Regions from separate parts of the Comamonas sp. GW821-FHT11H03 genome, predicted to be linked through region 2. Evidence: predicted binding sites of a transcription regulator. Region 2 holds the regulator's gene; the other holds the start of a gene.
What was found. Region 2 encodes FNR, which switches genes on or off when oxygen is low (the NO sensors DNR and NnrR bind a similar motif). Its sites were predicted from a motif close to TTGATNNNNATCAA; they were not measured.
Positions count from the first base shown of each region.

Region 1: a site for FNR is predicted at 3,582-3,595, ahead of AC1RTQ_RS03820 (DASS family sodium-coupled anion symporter). Genes of this name have one in related genera too.

Region 1 covers NZ_JBXARF010000001.1:825,306-836,579, forward strand. Annotated here, with positions in the region: gene AC1RTQ_RS03805 (putative FMN-dependent luciferase-like monooxygenase) at 1-628, shown strand, start outside; gene AC1RTQ_RS03810 (CMD domain protein) at 625-1,320, shown strand; gene AC1RTQ_RS03815 (alkylhydroperoxidase domain protein) at 1,317-1,907, shown strand; gene AC1RTQ_RS03820 (DASS family sodium-coupled anion symporter) at 1,917-3,422, opposite strand; gene AC1RTQ_RS03825 (hypothetical protein) at 3,682-3,999, shown strand; tRNA gene AC1RTQ_RS03830 (tRNA-Met) at 4,083-4,159, opposite strand; gene rplQ (50S ribosomal protein L17) at 4,200-4,583, opposite strand; gene AC1RTQ_RS03840 (DNA-directed RNA polymerase subunit alpha) at 4,721-5,719, opposite strand; gene rpsD (30S ribosomal protein S4) at 5,832-6,455, opposite strand; gene rpsK (30S ribosomal protein S11) at 6,545-6,949, opposite strand; gene rpsM (30S ribosomal protein S13) at 6,967-7,332, opposite strand; gene rpmJ (50S ribosomal protein L36) at 7,355-7,468, opposite strand; gene secY (preprotein translocase subunit SecY) at 7,587-8,900, opposite strand; gene rplO (50S ribosomal protein L15) at 8,925-9,356, opposite strand; gene rpmD (50S ribosomal protein L30) at 9,368-9,550, opposite strand; gene rpsE (30S ribosomal protein S5) at 9,565-10,086, opposite strand; gene rplR (50S ribosomal protein L18) at 10,102-10,467, opposite strand; gene rplF (50S ribosomal protein L6) at 10,479-11,012, opposite strand; gene rpsH (30S ribosomal protein S8) at 11,037-11,274, opposite strand, start outside.
Region 2 covers NZ_JBXARF010000005.1:264,302-275,575, reverse strand. Annotated here, with positions in the region: gene AC1RTQ_RS13685 (sulfite exporter TauE/SafE family protein) at 1-483, opposite strand, end outside; gene hemN (oxygen-independent coproporphyrinogen III oxidase) at 487-1,869, opposite strand; gene fnr (fumarate/nitrate reduction transcriptional regulator Fnr) at 2,137-2,859, shown strand; gene AC1RTQ_RS13670 (hypothetical protein) at 2,923-3,186, opposite strand; gene AC1RTQ_RS13665 (FixH family protein) at 3,444-3,749, opposite strand; gene ccoG (cytochrome c oxidase accessory protein CcoG) at 3,876-5,318, opposite strand; gene ccoP (cytochrome-c oxidase, cbb3-type subunit III) at 5,401-6,312, opposite strand; gene AC1RTQ_RS13650 (cbb3-type cytochrome oxidase subunit 3) at 6,340-6,477, opposite strand; gene ccoO (cytochrome-c oxidase, cbb3-type subunit II) at 6,495-7,127, opposite strand; gene ccoN (cytochrome-c oxidase, cbb3-type subunit I) at 7,147-8,583, opposite strand; gene ccoS (cbb3-type cytochrome oxidase assembly protein CcoS) at 8,647-8,784, opposite strand; gene AC1RTQ_RS13630 (heavy metal translocating P-type ATPase) at 8,784-11,165, opposite strand.

The DNA of each region.
Region 1 (11,274 bases), on a different contig from region 2:
GTACCCCGCAGCCCCGCAGTTGCTGGAGCGCGTCTGGCAAGCCACGTTCTCGGTCGAAGGCGGGGCACGCGCCGGCGCCAACGGGGACGGGTTGATGCTCTCGCGCACCCAGCCCAGACCCGAAGGCCGGCCTCAGGCAACGCTGTCCGAGATACAGAACCCCATCATCGATGCTTATCTCGCAGCCTTGCCCGCAGGTCGCGCACCGCGCATCCTGGCTTCGCGCACCCTGCTGGTATCCGACAAGCGCTCTCAGGCACTGCAATGGGCCGAGGCCGGGCTGCGCCGCTCGGCCCAGCGTCATGCAGCCCAGGCTTCATCCGCATCCACGCAATGGGCAACACGCGTCGATCCACAGGCGCCGCTGCAGCAGCTCATTGAAGCCTATGACGTGCATGTGGGCACTCCCGAGGAGGTGATCGCCTCGCTGCGCGCCGACACGGCGCTGGCGCAAGCCACCGACATCGTGTTCCAGGTCCACTCCATCGACCCGCCGCACCTGGCCATTCTGCGCTCCATCGAGCTGACTGCGTCCGTCGTGGCCCCGGCTCTTGGCTGGCGCCGCAGCGAGGCCCTCACAGGCGCTTCCCAACCCCTAGTCCGGACCCAACTGCTTCAAGCCGCATGATCATGAGCATCACCGCACAGACCCGCTTTCCCGAAGATGTGATCGACCATCTCGCCGATATCGCTGCCGGCAGCGCGCTGGATCAGGTCCGCCGCCACCGCAGCGAGGCTCGCTCCCAGGCCCAGCAAAGCTTTGCCGCGCTATTCACCCCCGCCGAGCCCGTTGCGGGAGCCGTCTCGCTGCGCGAGCGCCTGACGCTGGCCGCCTTCACGGCAGGCCTGCATGGCGAGCCACGCAGCACGGCCTTCTACACACTCGCCCTGGCGGCCGAGGATGCCGATCTGGCCGCTGCCGTGAGCTCGGAAGTGGTGCGCGGGCGCGCTGCCAGCCTGCAGGCCGGCAGCGGCCCGCACGGCCCCTACGGAATTTATCCGGCCGGCCCCTTGAGCCGCGAGGACCAGAGCGGCCCCAGCTACGCCGTGGATCCGGCTCATGCGACCTTGCTAGGCCCGCGCCTGAGCGCCGCACTGGCCCACGCCCATCTGCTGGCCTACCACCCACGCGATGCGAGTGCCCAGGCTTTGCTGGCGCTGCAGCAGGCCGGCTGGAGCGAGACCGATATCGTCATCCTCTCCCAGCTCGCCTCTTTCCTGTCCTTCCAGATCCGCCTCGTGGCGGGGCTGCGCGTGCTCGGCGCACGAGCTTCAGTCACCACTGCATCTTCCACCATCGACCTGCAAGCCCAGCCATGACCACGACGCACAACACCTCTGTCCAGAGCTTCACCCAGGAACAGCTCGACTGGCAGCCATGGATAGCTCCGCTGCAGGAGAGCGAGCTGAGCGAGCGCCACTATGCGGGACTGGTGGATGCGGCGCGCGCGCATTCAACCTATTTCCGGCTGCTGGCGCGCGACCCGGACACTCTGGGAGCACGCACACGCACCGACAAGGACATCTTCTACAACCCCGATGCCGGCCTGCCGCGTGCCGAGCGTGAACTGGCAGCAACTGCAACCTCACGCACCAACGGCTGCATCTACTGCGCTTCGGTACATGCGCGCTTTGCCACACATTTCTCGCATCGCACTGCCGATGTGCAGCGCCTGCTCGATGAAGGTCCGGGCACCGACCTGGGCCCTCGCTGGAATGCCATCGTTGCCGCCGCCGTGGCCTTGACGCAGACTCCGCCCGCATTGGAGTCCAGTCATATCGATGCGCTGCGTGCCGCCGGCCTGGACGACGCCGCCATCTCCGATGCGCTTCACGGCACGGCCTTCTTCAATTGGGCCAACCGACTCATGCTGTCCCTGGGCGAGCCCCTGCATACCGCCACCTGACGCCACAGCTCACCACAGCCCCAGCAGCTTCCACCAGGCAGCTCCGACGACAGCGAAGATCAGCAGCTCCAGCACGCACATGACAGCACCTACACGCCACCAGACACCCAGAGTCACATAGCCGCTGCCGAAGATGATGGGCGATGTTCCGGTCGCGTAGTGCGTCAGCGTCATCATGATGGCCGAGCCGGCCGTCATCATCAGCATGAAGGGGACGACGTAGTCGGCCGGGATCAGTTGCGCTCCCACGGTCAGAAAGGCCAGCATCATGGCGCTGATATGGGCAGTGGTGCTGGCAAACAGATAGTGCGAGAAGACGAAGACGCCCACCAGAATGGCGGCCACGGGCAGCCAGTCCAGGCCGCTGGCGACGATGGCATTTTTCAGGCCCTCGGCAAACCAGGCGACCACCCCGACTCTATTGAGCTGCTCGGCCAGCATCACCAGGGCACCGAACCAGATCAGGGTGTCCCAGGCGCTTTTCTCGGACAGCACATCATCCCAGTCGATGGTCCCCGTGATGATCAGGGTGAACAGACCCAGAAAAGCCACCACGGTCGGGTCCAGCGTGAAAGCCGGGCCGAACAGCATCTGCGGCACATTCGCCCACAGCAGCAGCATCATGCCGAAGGTCCCGAGCATCACCCGCTCCTTGCCCGACAGCGGTCCCATGCGGGCCATCTCGGCACGCGCGTACTCCACGGCATTGGGCGTGGCCTTGAGCTCGGGAGGCGACAGCAGATAGACCGCCAGCGGCATCAGCAGCAGGCACAGCAAGCCCGGCAGCAGCATGTACAGCGCCCAGCTTGTCCAGCTCAGATGCAGGGACTGACCCGTGGCCTTGGCCACCAGGTCCACGACCAGAGGATTGGGTGCCGTCGCGGTCAGGAACATGGCCGAAGTGATCGGATTGGAATGGTAGTTGACCAGCGCCAGATAGGTCCCGACCTTGCCCTGGGTTCCCTTGGCCGGGTCCGATTCGAAGGCGTTGGCAATGGACTTCATGATCGGATGCACGATACCGCCGCCGCGTGCCGTGTTGCTGGGCGTGAACGGGGCCAGCACCAGCTCACAGATCGCAAGTCCGTAACCTATGCCTATGGTGCGCTTGCCCATCAGCGCAATGAACAGCAATCCGATGCGGTTGCCGAGCCCCGTTTTCTTGAGGCCGCGCGAGATCAGAACAGCCACCACGATCAGCCAGATCAAGGGGTTCGCAAAGCTGCTCAGCGCATCCGTGATCGCCCCCTTGGAGGAACTGGAGGTCACCTGAGACAGCGACACGATGACAATCGCCATCAGAGCCATCACGCCTATGGGCATGACCTTGAGAATGATCGCCACGATGGTCGTCAGAAAGATGGCCACCAGCTGCCATGCCTTGGTATCCAGCCCAGCCGGCACCGGCGTCAGCAGCAGACCGATCAGCACCAGGGTGGCAATCAATGCAGGCACCAGCCGAAACGGCACGGCCGATTTGAGGTAGCGGAACATCGAGACGATTTTCTCGAACATACAAGTCCTTTTCTTTACCTGCAGCGCATCGAGACACCATACCTCAGCTCGGAGAAATCCAGGAGACACGGACAGGCATTGGTGGTCAGGTCGCAGACTGGCATCATGATGCAGTGCCGCACGGCCTCGACCCCAGGCCGACGTTCACCTTATCGACATTTGACAAGCATCAAGACTTGTAGAAGCAAAACCGACGGCCAGACCCGGGGTATGCCAGCATTCGAGTCTGTCCATGAATTGAGCAGGAGAGCCACCCTACATGCCAGCGAATCGATTCTTGCCCGATGAATGGGAAAACCGCCTTGAGGAAATAGACCTGGAGATCCTGCATCAGGCAGCTATCTGCAAGATCCGGCTGCTTGAGCACGGTGCCGTGGAACGCGTGCTGGCCAACGATGCCGGCATCTGCGGAGCCGCACATGAGACGGCATTCAAGACCTTGCGCGGCCTGCTCTATCTGCATTACACCGAGGTACTGCATATCAGCGAGGTGCTGAGCCCGGAGATCGCCCAGGTGATCGCCAACCGGGTACGCGAGCATCTGCGCCGTCGCTCAGGCACCCTGCCAGGGGTATGAAGAGCCGAGGCGGGCACAGCCTTATGGCCTATGGAGAAAATGGACAAAAAAAAGGTCACGACATTGTCGTGACCTTTTCAATTTGGTTGCGCGAGAAGGATTTGAACCTCCGACCTTTGGGTTATGAGCCCAACGAGCTACCAGACTGCTCCATCGCGCGGTATTTCCAAATTATAGCAGGCTTTGCAGCCTGCCATGGCTTATTCAGCTGCTGCAGCGGCTTCTTCAGCGCGCTCGACCAGTTCCACATAGGCCATGGGAGCGTTGTCGCCCACGCGGAAGCCCATCTTCAGGATACGTGTATAGCCGCCGGGACGCTGAGCGTTGCGGGGACCCAGCACGTTGAACAGCTTGGTCACGCTGTCGCGGTCGCGCAGACGGTCGAAAGCCAGACGGCGGTTAGCCACGGTGTCAACCTTGGCCAGAGTGATCATGGGCTCGATCACGCGACGCAGTTCCTTGGCCTTGGGGACCGTGGTCTTGATGGCTTCGTGCTCGATCAGCGAGTTCATCATGTTCTGCAGCATTGCCTTGCGGTGTGCAGAAGTGCGGTTCAGTTTGCGGAGGCCGTTGCCGTGACGCATGGTGCTTTTCCTTTGCTCCCCGTTTTTATCCGGAGATCTTTTTTAAATTAAATCAGGCAGCCGTATCAGGTACTGCCCGAGGCACTTGGACTTTGCCCGAACCAAAGCGGATCAAGCAAAGTCCTCTATTGTAGCGATTAACGCTTTTCCAGGCCAGCAGGTGGCCAGTTTTCGAGCTTCATGCCCAGCGTCAGACCACGGGAAGCCAGAACTTCCTTGATCTCGTTGAGCGACTTGCGACCCAGGTTGGGAGTCTTGAGCAGCTCGTTTTCGGTACGCTGGATGAGGTCGCCGATGTAGTAGATGTTCTCTGCCTTGAGGCAGTTGGCAGAACGCACGGTGAGCTCGAGCTCGTCCACGGGACGCAGCAGGATGGGATCGAACGATGTGGCAGCGCCGCGGCCACCGGCAGGAGCGTCGAACACGCTGGCGATATCGCCACCGTCGAGCTGGGCAAACACTGCCAGCTGCTCCACCAGGATCTTGGCGGATGCGCGCACTGCGTCTTCAGCGGTGATAGCACCGTTGGTTTCGATTTCCAGAACCAGCTTGTCCAGATCGGTACGCTGTTCCACACGTGCGGATTCGACAGCGTAGCTCACGCGCTTGACGGGCGAGAACGAAGCGTCGAGCACGATACGGCCGATCGACTTGGTCGATTCGTCACCGTAGCGGCGCACGTTGCCGGGCACATAGCCGCGGCCCTTTTCCACCTTGATCTGCATGTCCAGCTTGCCGCCTTGCGACAGATGGGCGATCACATGATCAGGGTTGACGATTTCTACGTCGTGGGGGGTCTGAATGTCACGTGCAGTGACAACACCTTCGCCATCCTTGCGCAGGCTCAGGGTGACTTCGTCACGATTGTGCAGCTTGAACACCACACCCTTGAGGTTCAGCAGGATGTTGGTCACATCTTCCTGGACACCGTCGATGGAGGAGTACTCATGCAGCACCCCAGCAATCGTCACTTCCGTCGCTGCGTAACCCACCATGGAGGAGAGCAGAACACGGCGCAGGGCATTGCCCAGCGTATGACCGTAGCCACGCTCAAACGGCTCCAGAACAACCTTGGCACGGTTGTGACCAAGTTGCTCGACATTGATTGTCTTGGGCTTCAGCAAATTCGTTTGCATGCAGACTTCCTCTCAATACCCTCGGCTCGTTACACCGGTAAGGCTGGTGAAGCACCCACGGCGCGATGCCTCGCGCCGTGGGGACGGTTTACAGAAATGTCGCTGCTAAAGATTAACGCGAGTACAACTCAACGATCAGGGATTCGTTGATGTCAGCTGCGAATTCATCGCGGTCAGGAGACTTCTTGAAAGTACCTTCTGCCTTGTCAGCAGACACTTCAACCCATGCGGGGAAGCCCACTTGAGCAGCCAGTTGCAGAGCCTCGACCACGCGAGCTTGCTTCTTGGACTTTTCACGCAGAGCAACCACGTCGCCTTCCTTCACGGAGAAAGAAGGAATGTTCACGGACTGGCCGTTCACAGTGATAGCCTTGTGCGACACCAGCTGACGTGCTTCGGCGCGAGTGGAGCCGAAGCCCATGCGGTACACGACGTTGTCCAGACGCGATTCCAGCAGCGACAGCAGGTTGGCACCAGTGTTGCCACGCTTGCGGTCAGCAGCTTCGAAGTAGCGGCGGAATTGCTTCTCCAGCACGCCGTACATGCGCTTGACCTTCTGCTTTTCGCGCAGTTGCAGACCGTAGTCGGAAGTGCGCTGACCGGAAGTGCGGCCATGCTGACCAGGCTTGGTGTCGAACTTTGCCTTGTCTGCGATGGAGCGACGTGCGCTCTTCAGGAACAGATCGGTGCCTTCGCGGCGGGAGAGTTTTGCCTTGGGGCCAATATAACGTGCCACTTGATTTCCTTTGTGTCATCTACCGTGCGCAAACACGGGAGCCGCCCTCGATGCAAAAGCACCTGGGCGGCGGTGGGCTTGATAAAAAATTAGATACGACGGCGCTTTTGAGGGCGGCAGCCGTTGTGGGGAACCGGAGTCACGTCCGAGATGGAAGTGATGCGGATACCCAGAGCACCCAGGGCGCGAACCGAGGATTCACGGCCAGGACCGGGACCCTTGATTTCGACTTCCAGGTTCTTGATGCCCTGTTCGATAGCAGCACGACCGGCCACTTCCGAAGCAACCTGAGCAGCAAAGGGAGTCGACTTACGCGAACCCTTGAAGCCCTGGCCACCCGACGAAGCCCACGACAGAGCGTTGCCTTGACGGTCGGTGATGGTGATGATCGTGTTGTTGAACGAAGCGTGCACGTGCGCGATACCGTCAGAAATATTCTTACGGACCTTCTTGCGAACGCGAGCAGCTGCGTTGTTTGCGGGAGACTTAGCCATAATGATCTTTCAATCTCTTATTTCTTCAGAGCCGCTGCACCCTTGCGCGGACCCTTGCGAGTACGAGCGTTCGTGCGGGTACGTTGACCGCGCATGGGCAGGCCGCGACGATGACGGAAACCGCGATAGCAACCGATGTCCATCAAACGCTTGATGTTCATGGTGGTTTCGCGACGCAGATCACCTTCCAGAGTCATGGGATTCAGGAAGTCACGGATCTTTTCCAGATCAGCGTCCGTCAGGTCCTTGACCTTCTTGGAATACTCGATACCGCATGCTTCGCAGATTTTGCGAGCTGTAGTGCGACCGATGCCAAAGATGGCTGTCAGGCCGATTTCAGCATGCTTGTGCGGCGGGATGTTAATGCCAGCAATACGTGCCATATTAGTCCTCTAATGCTTTCAATCAACCTTGGCGCTGCTTGTGGCGCTGGTCAGTGCAGATCACGCGCACAACACCTTTGCGGCGGATGATCTTGCAGTTACGGCAGATTTTTTTGACCGAAGCCGAAACTCTCATTCTTTTCTCCTAAAACGTTCCATCCACTATCGGCCTATCGACCGGGAAACAATGCCCGCGATAGATCGATGGGCGTCTACTAACTTTTGGCAGGCTGCCCCCTTGGGCAGCCTTGTCATCAAATACCAGCCTTAAAGTTCGCTTTTTTCAGGAGCGACTCGTATTGCTGCGACATCACGTAGTTCTGCACTTGCGCCATGAAGTCCATTGTCACGACCACGATGATCAGCAACGATGTACCACCGAAGTAGAACGGAACGTTGTACTTCAGGATCAGGAATTCGGGCAACAAGCAAACGAAGGTAATGTAGATCGCGCCAGCCAGGGTCAGGCGAACCAGAATCTTGTCAATGTAGCGGGCTGTCTGTTCGCCAGGACGAATCCCGGGGATGAAAGCGCCACTCTTCTTCAGGTTGTCGGCAGTTTCCCGGCTGTTGAAAACCAGGGCCGTATAGAAGAAGCAGAAGAAAATGATCGCGGCAGCATAAAGGATGACATAGATTGGCTGACCAGGGGTCAACGTGCTCGAAATATCCTTCAGCCAGCGCATGGATTCTCCTGCACTGAACCAATTCACCACCGTAGCAGGCAGCAAGATGATCGACGAAGCGAAGATGGGAGGAATCACACCTGCCATGTTCAGCTTCAGTGGCAAGTGCGAAGACTGACCACCGTACACCTTGTTGCCGACTTGTCGGCGTGCGTAATTCACCAAGATCTTGCGTTGACCTCGTTCGACATACACGACGAAATACGTCACGGCTGCCACAACGAGAACAATGAAGATTGCCGCCAGAATGCTCATGGCACCGGTGCGCACCAGCTCCAGCAGACCGCCGATAGAGCTCGGCAGGCCTGCGGCGATACCGCCAAAGATCAGTATCGAGATACCGTTGCCCAGACCACGTTCAGTGATCTGTTCACCGAGCCACATCAGGAACAGGGTACCGGCCGTGAGACTGACCACCGCAGTCATGCGGAAGCCAAAACCAGGGTTCAGAACCAAGCCTGCGGAGCTTTCCAGGGCAACAGCAATTCCCAAGGACTGAAACAGCGCCAGGCCCAGAGTGCCGTAGCGGGTGTACTGGGTAATCTTGCGACGACCCGCTTCACCTTCCTTTTTCATCTGCTCGAATGTCGGGACCACGTAGGTCATGAGCTGCATGATGATCGATGCCGAGATGTACGGCATGATCCCCAGTGCGAACACTGTGAAGCGCGAGAGCGCTCCACCCGAGAACATGTTGAACAGATTGAGAATGCCGCCCTGCTGGCCAGAGAACAGCTGCTGCAGCTGCGCTGGATCGATGCCCGGAACGGGGATATGTGCCCCGATGCGGTATACGACCAGCGCAAGCAACAGAAAAACCAGACGACGACGCAGGTCGCCGAATTTTCCAGTCTTTGCAATTTGAGCTGCGCTAGTAGCCACGGATGTCTTCTTTCAGAACTTTAATCAGGCGATGCTGCCACCGGCAGCTTCGATGGCAGCCTTGGCACCGGCGGTAGCGCCGATACCGTTGAGCTTGACAGCCTTAGTCAGTTCACCGCTCTTGATGATCTTCACCACCTTAGCGATAGAGCCAACCAGACCGGCTTGCTTCAGAGCAGCCAGATCGACTTCGGCCAGGCCGAGCTTATCCAGCTCGGACAGGGTCACTTCTGCATTGAACTTCAGCAGATGCGACTTGAAGCCACGCTTGGGCAGGCGACGCTGCAGAGGCATTTGACCGCCTTCGAAGCCCACCTTGTGGTAGCCACCCGAACGCGACTTCTGACCCTTGTGACCGCGACCGGCGGTCTTACCCAGACCAGAACCGATACCGCGACCCACGCGACGCTTGGCGTGCTTGGCGCCGTCTGCAGGCTTGATGCTATTGAGTTCCATCATCAATCCTTTCAGAGAACCTTCACCAAGTAGGCGATCTTGTTAATCATGCCGCGCACTTCAGGAGTGTCCTGCAGTTCGCTGACGCTGTTCAGCTTGCGCAGACCCAGGCCACGCACAGTCGCACGGTGCGACTCTTTGGTGCCGATGGGGCTACGAACCAGCTGAATCTTGACAGTTTGTTGTGTTGTCATGTGCTGGACTCCGATCAGGCGGTGAAGATGTCTTCGACCGACTTGCCGCGCTTTGCTGCCACGTTCGCAGGGGTCGTGGAGTTCTTCAAAGCGTCGAAAGTTGCGCGAACCATGTTGTAGGGGTTCGACGAACCGTGGCTCTTGGCCACGATGTCGGTGATACCCACCACTTCAAAAACAGCGCGCATAGGGCCGCCAGCAATGATGCCGGTACCCTTAGGAGCTGGGTGCAGCTCGACCTTGGCAGCGCCGTGATGGCCCTTCACCGAGTGGTGAATGGTGCCGCTCTTCAGTGCAACCTTCATCAGGTTGCGACGGCATTCTTCCATCGCTTTTTGCACGGCAGCAGGCACTTCCTTGGACTTGCCCTTACCCATGCCAACGCGACCGTCACCGTCGCCAACCACGGTCAGTGCAGCGAAGCCGAGAATACGACCACCCTTCACAACCTTGGTGACGCGGTTGACCGCGATCATTTTTTCGCGCAGACCGTCGTCACGACCTTCGTCTTGCACTTTGGGGGAAAATTTAGCCATTTGTATCCGCTCCGCTTAGAACTGCAGGCCCGCTTCGCGAGCGGCTTCTGCCAAAGCCTTCACGCGGCCGTGGTATGCAAAACCGGCGCGGTCGAAAGCCACTTTCTCAACGCCAGCAGCCTTAGCCTTCTCAGCAATGCGCTTGCCGATCAGCGTGGCGGCGGCCACGTTGCCACCCTTGCCAGCGGCGCCGAGCTGCGAACGCACTTCGACTTCTGCAGTGGAGGCCGAAGCCAGCACGGTAGTGCCGTCTTCCGAAACCACGGAGGCGTAGATATGGAGGTTGGTGCGGTTCACGCTCAGACGTGCAACGCCTTGCTGGGCAATGCGAATGCGAGTCTGACGGGCACGGCGCAGACGCTGCTCTTTCTTGTTCAACATCATGCAGCTCCTTACTTCTTCTTGGTCTCTTTGATCACGACCTTCTCATTCGCATAGCGAATGCCCTTGCCCTTGTAAGGCTCGGGAGGACGAACGGCACGGATCTCAGCAGCCAATTGACCGACCACTTGACGGTCAGCACCCTTGATCACGATTTCAGTCGGAGTGGGGGTAGCGACACTGATGCCGGCAGGCATCTCGAAGTTGACGGGGTGCGAGAAGCCCACTGCCAGGTTCAGCTTGGAACCTTGTGCAGCGGCCTTGTAGCCCACGCCAATCAGCGTCAGCTTCTTCTCGAAGCCTTCAGTCACGCCCTTGACCATGTTGTTGACCAGCTGGCGGATGGTACCGGCCAGAGCGTCAGCTTCACGGGAGTCGTTGGCGGGAGCAAAGGACAGCTTGCCGTCGTTGTTGCCGATGGTCACCAGGCCGTTCAAAGACAGCGACAGATCGCCGCCCTTGCCCTTGACCTTGATGGTTTCAGCGTTGATGGACACATCCACACCTGCGGGGATGGTCACAATAGCTTTTGCTACGCGAGACATTTCAGTATTTCTCCTTAATGTCCGTTAGGCCACATAGCACAGCACTTCACCGCCGATACCGGCAGCACGTGCTTTGCGATCAGTCATCACGCCCTTGGGAGTAGTGACGATGGCCACACCCAGGCCGTTCTGGACCTGAGGGATTGCGTGACGACCCTTGTACACGCGCAGGCCGGGACGGCTCACACGTTCGATACGTTCGATCACGGGGCGACCGGCGTAGTACTTCAGGGTAATTTCGAGTTCGGACTTGCCACCTTCG
Region 2 (11,274 bases):
CACCAACACCGCCGAATACAGCAAACCACAAGGCATCAGTGCCCAGGCAAAGCCTGCTGCCAGACTGCCGCCTGGCGCGGTGACCCAGGGCTGAACCCTGGCCCAGACGGAACGCCCCGCCCGCTCCAGCCAGGCTGGCTGCCGCGCCTGCACCACCATGGCCAGCCCCCAGGCCATCACCGCTACATGCATCAGCGTCCAAAGTCTCTGCAATGCCGTTGTCTGACTGGTCACCCAGGCCAGACTTTCCATGGCCACGGCCGCGACCCCTCCCAGCAGGGCATAGGCAGCGATGCGACCTAGATGAAACAGGCTGGTGCGCAGCCATTGGCGTTTTTGCAGGCCGTGCACGACAACAGGCTGTCCGCCACCGACAGGCTTCGCTGCTGTGACCACACTGCAGGGAGCAGCGCACATTACAAGACAATGGGGCCCACCCACGAGCCCCATGATCAAAGCGGTCCAGACCAGCGAAAACAGCATGCGCTAGATGATGCGCGAAAAGCGCGCGCGGTTTCGGTCGGCCTGCAAATATCGATCAAACAGCATGGCTACTCCGCGCACAAAAAACCAGCCCAGGCCCGTGACCTTGAAGCCCTCGTCGGATAGCTGAACCAGGCCATTGCGCTGCATTTCCGCCAGTGCAGCGAGCTCCGAAGCAAAGTACTCGCGGAAATTGATCAGCCAAGCCTGGTCCATCGGCTCATACAGGACGGAGCCCTGACACATGATGGACATGATGACGGCTCTGCGCACCAGATCGTCACGCGAAAGCGCCAGTCCACGCTGCACGGGCAGTATGCCGCCATCGACGGCATCGTAATACTCTTCAAGAGTCTTGACGTTCTGACTGTAGGTCGCGCCCACCTTGCCGATAGCCGATACACCCAGTGCAATCAGATCGCAATCAGGCTGGGTGCTATAGCCCTGAAAGTTTCGATGCAAGCGCCCCTGGCGCTTGGCAATGGCCAGAGAGTCGTCAGGCAGTGCAAAGTGGTCCATGCCCACATAGACATAGCCGCCATTCATGAACGCATCGATGGCGCCGGAGAGCATGTTCAGCTTGTCCTGTCCCATGGGCAGGTCCGCTGATTCGATACGCCTTTGCGGCTTGAAGCGCTCGGGCAAATGCGCATAGGCATACAGTGCAATGCGATCGGGGCGAAGCTCATTGACCTGTGCCAGCGTGCGCGCAAAAGACTCGGGCGTCTGCCTGGGCAGCCCGTAGATCAGGTCCACATTGATGGAGACAAATCCCAGACGGCGCGCCTCGACCACCAACGCAAAGACTTGCTCGGCGGGCTGCTCGCGGTGCACCGCTTTCTGTACCGCGGGGTCAAAGTCCTGCACACCAAAGCTCAGACGATTGAACCCCATGTCCTTGAGAGCTCTGAGCCGCTCGTTGCTGACGGTGCGCGGATCGACCTCGATGGAGTACTCGCCCGCAGGATCCAGCTTGAAATGCTCACGCATCAAGACCATCAGCTGCTGCAACTCTGCATCGCTGAAGAAGGTCGGTGTACCTCCGCCCAGATGCAGCTGGCTTACGAGCTGGCCTTTGCCGCAGTGCTCGGTATGCATGGCCAGCTCGCGGCCCAAGTAGTCCAGATACTCGGCAGCCTTTTCATGATGCTTGGTCACGATCTTGTTGCAGGCGCAGTAATAGCAAAGCGACTCACAGAACGGCACATGCACATAAACGGACAGCGGCAAAGCGCGCGAGCCAGAATGCGTCTTGCGCTGCTTGAGTGCCAGTATGTAGTCGTCTGCACCAAAAGCCTCAACAAAACGGTCGGCTGTTGGGAACGATGTGTAGCGTGGGCCGGGGATATCAAAGCGGCTCAGCAACTCAGGCGTGACTGCGGTCATAACTGGGAGTTAGGGTGCGCCCACACTCTGCATGGAGCATATTTCAATGGAAATCAGATCCTGAAAATCATGCCCCAAATAGGCAAAAGCGCATGTTTTGGAACGAATACTGGCAATGTGCCCCAAGGCAATCATCCTGTCCTTGATGAAAATCAAGAGACCTCAAGGCAAGTGCTGCGACAATTTGATCCATCTCATCTTCAACCACGAGGTCAATGACCAGCGCGACTCTCCACTGTGTGTCTGTCTGCGCGGTAGCAAAAGCCCATGAATCTTCAGACCATCAAAGCATCCTGCTCCAACTGCAATCTGCGTGAACTGTGCATGCCCATGGGCCTGGACGATGAACAAATGGAGCGCATTGAAGAGGTTGTGGCCACGCGCCGCAAGATCAAGCGCGGTGGGCTGCTGTTTCGCAATGGCGAAGAGTTCACCTCTCTGTATGCCATTCGAACCGGCTTCTTCAAGACCAGCGTGGCGACCGAAGACGGTCGCGATCAGGTCACAGGCTTTCAGATGGCGGGCGAAATCATTGGTCTGGACGGTATCGTCAACGACCACCACACTTGTGATGCCGTGGCCCTGGAAGACGCCGAGGTCTGTGTCATGCCGTTTGACAAACTGGAGCAGCTCTCGCGCGAGGTCACGGCGCTGCAGAACCATGTGCACAAGGTCATGAGCCGCGAAATCGTGCGCGAGCATGGCGTGATGCTGCTGCTGGGCAGCATGCGTGCCGAAGAGCGCCTGGCGGCTTTTGTGTTGAACCTGGTCCAGCGTCTGTCGGCACGCGGCTTTTCCAAGTCGGAGCTGGTGCTGCGCATGACGCGCGAAGAAATCGGCAGTTACCTGGGCCTCAAGCTCGAGACCGTGAGCCGCACTTTCTCCAAATTTGCAGAGGAAGGCATTGTGGAAGTCAGGCAGCGCCACCTGCGCATTCTGGATACCGAGGCGCTCAAACGCATCGTCAACAGCCAGCAATGCCAGAGCTGAGCCGAGTCAGCAGACGCTCTCAAGACAAAGCCCGCGGACAGCGGGCTTTTTTATCTGGGCGAATTACTCGGGCAGAGGCTCGGAAACGATGCCTCCATTGAGATCGCTGACGGAGCGCCCCAGCATCACCGTCATCGCTCCTCCTATCAGGGTCACGACCCAGAAGGCAAAAAAGGCGACCGTATAGATGGCCTGGCGCGACCAGCCCAGGGGGGAACCAAGCCAGTGCAGATCCAGCGGGTCCACAAAGGCAAAAACCACCATCTCCATGATTGCCGCCGCCAGAAAGGCCGGCCAGACAATCCACATCCAGCGTCGAGCATCCATCCTGATTCTCCTTGGGCTGTGGGCTTGACCATATTTTGCACAAAGGTGATGACCGCTCACGCAGGACTGCGGGCATGCACCATGGCGGGAAACCCTGAATCACTCTCTTTTCAGTAGCACCTTGCGCCATCCGGATAATGAAAAACCATTTACTTCTGCATCAACGTTAGACGGAGCATGCGCAACATGCTCTGATTTTGATATTGGCAACAAAAAAGGCCGCAAAAGCGACCTTGGCGGAGCAAGCACCGGAGCGCTCAGCGATCCAGAGGATGGTCCTTGACTGGAGTGGCCGCATGATTGCGGCCGGTGACTGCAGGGGCCATGCTTTTTTCACTTTCGCTCAGGCGTTGGTTGATTTCAATGCCATGGCGGTAGTAGTCAGGGTCAATCACGGGATCGGGCCTGCTCAGTGCGATGTATGCGGTGACAAAGCCGGCAATCACCACGATCACCGGGCCGGCGATGATGAGCCAGACATGGGCAAACTTCCACCAGGACTTGCCGTCCTCGGGGTGGGTGATCCTGGCCGTTTGCGAGACCTTGGCTTGTGCTGCCGACATGATGAAACCTCTTTACAAAATTCTGGCCACCCAGGCACATAGGGCAAGGTGGCATGGATTGTTGCCGATTGGCTGTGTCCTTGTCCGGCCTCCGTGATGGCTCACGAAGACCGGCAATACATGGCATTAACGCGGCACCAGGAACACCGTCTTCTCGGAAATACGCCCTGCTCCGGCAGTCACTGCATCCACATTGAAGTGTACGGGGTGCGAGCCGGGAGCTGCTGAGCCATACGGAATTTGCAGCCGCACGGCAATGCCGCGCGTCTCGGCAGGGCCAACGGTCACTTCCTGCTCGGATGCAACTTCCAGATTCTCCAGGCCCACGGCGCTGATACGGTAGCGCTGCTCGGACTCCGTGGCGTTCATGATCTGCAGACGGTAGACGTTCTCCAGCTTGCCGCCCGCTACGATGCGCGAAAGCGCAGCACGGTCTCGAATCACGTCGACCTTGAGCGGCTCGCGCAGCACCAGACTGGCGATCATGGCGGCGCTGAGGGCCACCAGCACGGCCGCGTAGATCAACACACGGGGGCGGAAAATACGGCGGATCACCTGTACCTGCTTCCAGGCCTTGGACACGGCATTCTGAGTGGTCAGCCGGATCAGGCCGCGCGGATACTCCATCTTGTCCATCACGGAGTTGCAGGCATCGATGCACAGACCGCAGCCAATGCACTCGTACTGCAGCCCCTTGCGGATATCGATGCCCACGGGGCAGACCTGAACGCAAAGCTTGCAATCTATGCAGTCCCCCAGGCCCTGTGCCTTGTAGTCAACGTCTTTCTTGCGCGGGCCACGAGCTTCACCACGTTCAGCGTCATAGCTGACGATCATGGTGTCCTTGTCGAACATGGCACTCTGAAAGCGTGCATAGGGACACATGTACTTGCAGACCTGCTCGCGCATGTAGCCGGCGTTGCCGTAGGTGGCAAACCCGTAGAACGCCACCCAGAAAATCTGCCAGTTGCCCTGGAAGGCCATCAACTGCACACCCAGCTCACGGATGGGCACGAAGTAGCCGACAAAGGTGAAGCCTGTCCAAAGAGACAGAACGATCCAGAGAAACTGCTTGAAGGACTTTTTCCAGATCTTCTCCAACGTCCAGCCGTTCTTGTCGATACGCATGCGGGCACTGCGATCGCCTTCGACCTTGCTTTCGATCCACATGAAGATCTCGGTGTAGACCGTCTGCGGACAGGAGAAGCCACACCACAGGCGCCCGGCCACGGCGGTAAACAGAAACAGCCCCAGCGCGCTGATGATCAGCAGCCCCGTCAGATAGATGAAGTCCTGCGGATACAGCACCAGTCCGAACAGATAGAAGCGCCGGGCTTCCAAATCGAACAGCACCATCTGGCGCTCGCCCCACTGCAGCCAGGGCAGGCCGTAGAAGACGAGCTGGGTCAGAAACACCATGGCCCAGCGCCACCGTGAGAACACGCCACTAATAGAGCGTGAGTACACTTTTTGCTCGGAAGCGAACATAGGCACCAACTCAGGCCCGCCCTCATGAGGCTCAGGCGTGATCGGTATGACTTTTCGGGGCTTCCCCTGATCGCACGGCATCGCAGTTCCTTAATGTTTTTGTAATTACTGAAAATTGAAATGCGAAAAAGGCGGTGCCAGGGCACCGCCTCTTAACAACGCATTACTTCTGGTTTTGCGTATTCGAAAGACTCCAGACATAGGAGGCCAACACGGCAATTTGAGCCTCCGTCAACTTCTCTTTCTGGGCAGGCATTTCATTGTGCTTGCCGTTGTTGACGATGTTGACGATTGCCGCCTCACCCCAGCCATGCAGCCAGATGTCATCGGTCAGGTTAGGCGCTCCCAGCGCAGGGTTGCCCTTGCCGTCCATGCCGTGACAAGCCGCACAGGCCACGAACTTGGACTTGCCTTGCGAAGCCTTGACGGCATCGTGAGGGCTGCCCGACAGGCTCAGCACATAGTGCGCCACATTGCGCACATCTTCCGCCGAGCCCACGGCTGCCGCCATGGGCGGCATGATGCCGATACGGCCGTTGGTGATGGTCTCCCTGATCTTCTCGGGAGATCCACCATGCAACCAGTCGCCGTCCGCCAGATTCGGGAAGGACTTGCTGCCGCGAGCGTCAGAGCCATGGCATTGCGCACAGTTGTTCATGAACAGACGCTCGCCAATGGCCATGGCCTGAGGGTCCTTGGCCATTTCTTCGGTAGGCATGCTGGTGAACTTGGCGTACAGAGGCTCCAGGTCTGCCTTGGCCTTGGCCATTTCCTTGTCGTAGGCGCCGGTCTGGCTCCAGTCCAGCTTGCCGCCGAAGCCGCCCAGACCTGGGTAGACCACAAGATAGCCCAAGCTGAAAACCACGGTGATCACGAACAGACCCATCCACCACTTGGGCATGGGGTTGTTGAGTTCACGCAGGTCTTCGTCCCAGACATGGCCTGTGGTGTTGTCGCTCGAGGGAACGACCTTCTTGCTGGCCACCAGAATCAGCAGCAGCAAGCAGCCAAAGATGCCAATCAGCGTAATCGCCGCGACATACACTGACCAGAAATTGTTAATGAAATCGCTCATGGGATGTTCTCGTTGTGGTGATCAGACTCAGTCTTCCAGGAATGGAACCTGAGCTGCCTCGTCAAAACGGGCCTGGTTGCGGCGGGCATACGCCCACCACCAGATGCCCACGAAACACGCCAGCGATGCCAGCGTGGCCACGATACGCATGATGGTGATATCCATTTCCAGCCCTTTCTCTCTTACTTGACGGCGCGACCAAGGACCTGCAGATAGGCAATCACTGCCTCCATCTCTGTCTTGTCCTTGACCTCGGCCTGAGCACCGGCGATTTCCGCATCGGTGTACGGCACGCCCACCTTGCGCAGCGCGCTCATGCGCGTTGCCACGGCCGTGTCATCCACCTTGTTGGCTTCCAGCCAGGAGTAAGCAGGCATATTGGACTCGGGCACTACGTCACGCGGGTTGTTCAGGTGGATGCGATGCCATTCGTCGCTGTACTTGCCGCCCACGCGATGCAGGTCGGGGCCGGTACGCTTGGAGCCCCACTGGAAGGGGTGGTCGTACACGAACTCGCCAGCCACCGAGTAGTGGCCATAGCGCATGGTCTCGGCGCGGAAGGGACGGATCATCTGCGAGTGACAGTTGTAGCAACCCTCGCGCAGATAGACGTCGCGCCCCATCAGCTGCAACGGGGTGTAGGGCTTGAGACCCGCCACTGCTTCGGTCGTGGACTTCTGGAAGAACAGCGGCACGATTTCCACCAGGCCACCAATGGTCAGCACGAACAGCGTTAGCGCGATCAGCAAAAAGTTGCTGGTCTCGATCTTCTCGTGCGAAAAGCTCTTGGGAGCTGCGTTATTTTGATCAGACATTGCTTTTGCTCCTCAATGCTCAAGCGTGAGCCACCACGGCAGGCACTGCCACCTTGACGGAACGGCCGGCCATTGCGGTCTTCCATGTGTTCCATGCCATCACCAGCATGCCGCCCAGATACAGCAGACCGCCAGTCACGCGAATCACATAGAAGGGATAGGTCGCCTTCACGCTTTCCACGAAGGTGTAGGTCAGCGTGCCGTCGGGGTTGACAGCGCGCCACATCAGGCCCTGCATCACACCGGCAATCCACATTGCGGCGATGTACAGCACGATGCCGATGGTCGCCATCCAGAAGTGCAGCTCGATCGCGGCCAGCGAGTGCATCTTCTCGCGGCCGAACAGACGGGGGATCAGGTAGTACAGAGAGCCCATGGTGATCAGACCCACCCAGCCCAGAGCGCCGGAGTGCACGTGGCCCACGGTCCAGTCGGTGTAGTGGCTCAGCGCGTTCACGGTCTTGATGGCCATCATCGGGCCTTCGAAGGTGGACATGCCGTAGAACGACAGGGACACGATCAGGAAACGCAAGATAGGGTCGTCGCGCAGCTTGTGCCAGGCACCCGACAGCGTCATGATGCCGTTGATCATGCCGCCCCAGCTGGGAGCCAGCAGGATCAGCGAGAACACCATGCCCACGGACTGGGCCCAGTCAGGCAAAGCGGTGTAGTGCAGGTGGTGAGGACCCGCCCACATGTACGTGAAGATCAGCGCCCAGAAGTGCACGATCGACAGGCGATACGAGTACACGGGACGACCCGCCTGCTTGGGGATGAAGTAATACATCATGCCCAGGAAGCCGGCGGTCAGGAAGAAGCCCACGGCGTTGTGCCCGTACCACCACTGAACCATTGCATCCTGCACGCCAGCGTAAGCCGAATAGCTCTTCATCCAGCCCGCAGGGACGGAAATATTGTTGACGATATGCAGCAGGGCCACGGCCAGGATAAAGGCGCCGAAGAACCAGTTGGCCACATAGATGTGCTTGACCTTGCGGATGCCGATAGTGCCGAAGAACACAATGGCGTAGGACACCCATGTCACGGCGATCAGCAAGTCAAGGGGCCATTCCAGCTCGGCGTATTCCTTGCCCTGGGTGTAACCCAGAGGCAGGCTGATGGCTGCGCCGACGATAACCAGTTGCCAGGCCCAGAAGGTCAGGCTGGCCAGCTTGGGCATGAACAGCTTGGTCTGGCAGGTGCGTTGCACCACGTAGTAGCTGGTCGCGAACAGCGCCGAGCCACCAAAAGCGAAGATCACGGCATTGGTATGCAGCGGACGCAGACGTCCGTAGCTCAGCCAGGGAATGCCGAAGTTGAGTTCCGGCCAGGCCAGCTGGGACGCGATAAACACGCCCACCGCCATACCTACCACCCCCCATACCACGGCCATGATAGAGAACTGTCTTACGACGGTGTCGTCGTAATAGACAGCATTGTTATTTGTTGCTTCCATCGGGCACCTCTTAGATATCTTGCAAAGTGTTCATCGGTTTCTGGTCGGGCTCGTTGAGCCACATCAATCGTCGCGAAGAATGCGCTCGCCTTCTTGTTCCACGCTCTCGAACTGGCCCCGGTACACGGCCCACCACAGGGCAGCCACAATGGCCATGACCAGAACAACCGACAGCGGAATCAATACATACAAAATGTCCATCAATGGCCTCCTTGAGTCAGTGGCATGACGGTGCCCCGCGGCGCAAGGTGCGCGGGGGCGGACGCGTTGCTATCTGCAGCCTGCAGCGGCAACGCACGTGCAAGACGGGCTGCGTTGGCGACGACCAGCAAGGAGCTCAGCGCCATGCCGAGCCCTGCCAGCCAGGCAGGCATCCAGCCCACAAGGGCCAGAGGAATAGAGATCGCGTTATAGGCTGCTGCCCAGCCCAGGTTCTGGCGCACCACGGACAGGGTCCGGCGGGCCAGCAACAGGCTTTGCAACACTAACTCCAGGCTGTCTCCCAGTACCACGAAGTCTGCTCGCGATTGTGCCAGCGGCACTGCTTTACCAAAAGCAAAAGAGACATGCGCTCCGGCTAAAACTGGGCCGTCATTCAGGCCGTCGCCGACCATGGCAACCTTATGCCCTGCAGCCTGTGCCGCCTGCATGGCTGCCAGCTTGTCCTGCGGTTTGCAATCACCCTGCGCCCGCTCTATGCCCAGTCTGGCGGCGACCGTGCGCACTGCCGCAGAACGGTCTCCTGAGAGCAGTTGCACCGCCACACCTTGCTGCCTGAGGTCGGCAATGACCTGGGCCGCTTCGGGACGCACGTCCTCGCTCAGATGGAACTGCGCCAGGGGCAGCCAGCCACTTTGCAATTGCTCGGCCAGCATCACGCTCTGCCCTGGCTCATGCGGTGCCAACTCGGGCACGCCGCAATGCGCGGCCGAGCCCAGACGAAGATGACGGCGCAAAGCGGTATTGCTGCGCGCCTGCACCCAGACATCAAGGCCGCTGCCGGCAACTTCCTGAACGGAGTCCAGCAGCCACGCGCTGGCAGGCAGTTCGGCCACCTCGGCCGCATGCGCCAGGGCCTTGGAAGCGGGATGCATGGACTGACGCGCCAGCAAGGCGGCCAGCGCCAGCAGGTCATCAGTGTTTTGACCTTCAGCAGGTGTCAGCGCGCGCAGCACCAGGCCGTCGCGCGTCAGCGTCCCGGTCTTGTCGAACACCAGCGTATCCACAGCAGCCAGCGCCTCCAGCCCCTGCAGATTGCGCACCAGCACGCCGCTGCGCGCCAGGGTGCCGGCCGCCGTCAGCATGGCCACGGGCGTTGCCAGAGAAAGCGCACAGGGGCAGGTGACGATGAGCACGGCCACGGCCACCATCATGGCTTTGCCCGGATCGGCAGGCCACCACCAGATGGCCGCAGCTAGCGCCGCCAGCAGCACCACGACAAGGAAAGGACGGGCCACCCTGTCGGCCAGCTGGGCCAGTGTTGGCTTTTGCAGCGAAGCGCTTTCCATCAGATTCACGATCTGCGCAAAGCGGGTGCCCTCACCCACGCTGTCCACTCTCACATCGACAACACTGTCCAGGTTGTAGCTGCCGGCGGTGACTGCATCGCCCTGCGCACGCAAAACAGGCGTGGATTCGCCGGTCAGAAGTGCCTCATCGGCATGGGTGGTACCGCGCAGAATCCGGCCGTCTGCGGGAAAAGCCTCGCCCGTGAGCACGCGCACCACATCGCCCACGCGCAACCGACGTGTGGCCACGCGCTCGAACTCGCCTGTGTCAGGCTGCTGACGCAGCACCGAATCCGGCAGCCGGTTCATCACGGCTTCCAATGCACCGGCCGTACGGTCGCGCAGGCGCAGCTCCAGCCAGCGCCCTGTGAGCAGGAAGAAGACAAACATGGTCAGCGAGTCGAAAAAGACTTCCTGACCGAAGGGACCGGAGGGATCAAAAGTGCCCAGCGTGCTGATGACAAAGGCGATGAACATGCCCAGGGCCACAGGCAGGTCCATGCTCACGCGGCGCTGGGTGATGTCCTTGAGCGCGCTCTTGAAGAACGGGCCGCAGCAAAACAGCACCACGGGCAGAGAAATCACCCAGGATGCCCAGCGCAGCAAGGTCTCCATCTCCAGCGACAGATCACCGGGGCGCGCCGTGTAGGCAGGCCATGCGTACATCATCACCTGCATCATGCACAGGCCGGCCACCAGCCAGCGCCACAGGGCGCGGCGCGTCTCGGCCTGACGCAGCTCACGCGCAAACGCGTCGCGCGCAGGCAAGGCCCGGTAGCCGGCACGTGATATGGCCTCCATCCATTGCGATGGAAGCACCTGGGCGGGACGCCACTCGACACGGGCTCGGCGCGTTGCGGCACTGACTTCGGCGGCCTGCACTCCAGGGACGGCCCGAAGCGCCTCCTCGATGGTCAGCGCGCACGCAGCACAGTGCATGCCCTCCAGAACCACGAAGGAATCCCACACCGGGGACTCGGTTGCGCTCTCGGAGATTGGGGCCTTGGGGCTCTGGCCGGCGGGGCGACCAAACGAGCTCCATTCTTGCGGATCGTCCAGCAGATGACTGTGCATCTGGGACACGTTCAGGAAACCGGTGTCAGCAACAGCAGGCTCTGCCGCGGAAGGCTGGACAGTAGTGTGTTGGGACATGTTTCAAGCGTAACTACGCCAGATGATACCC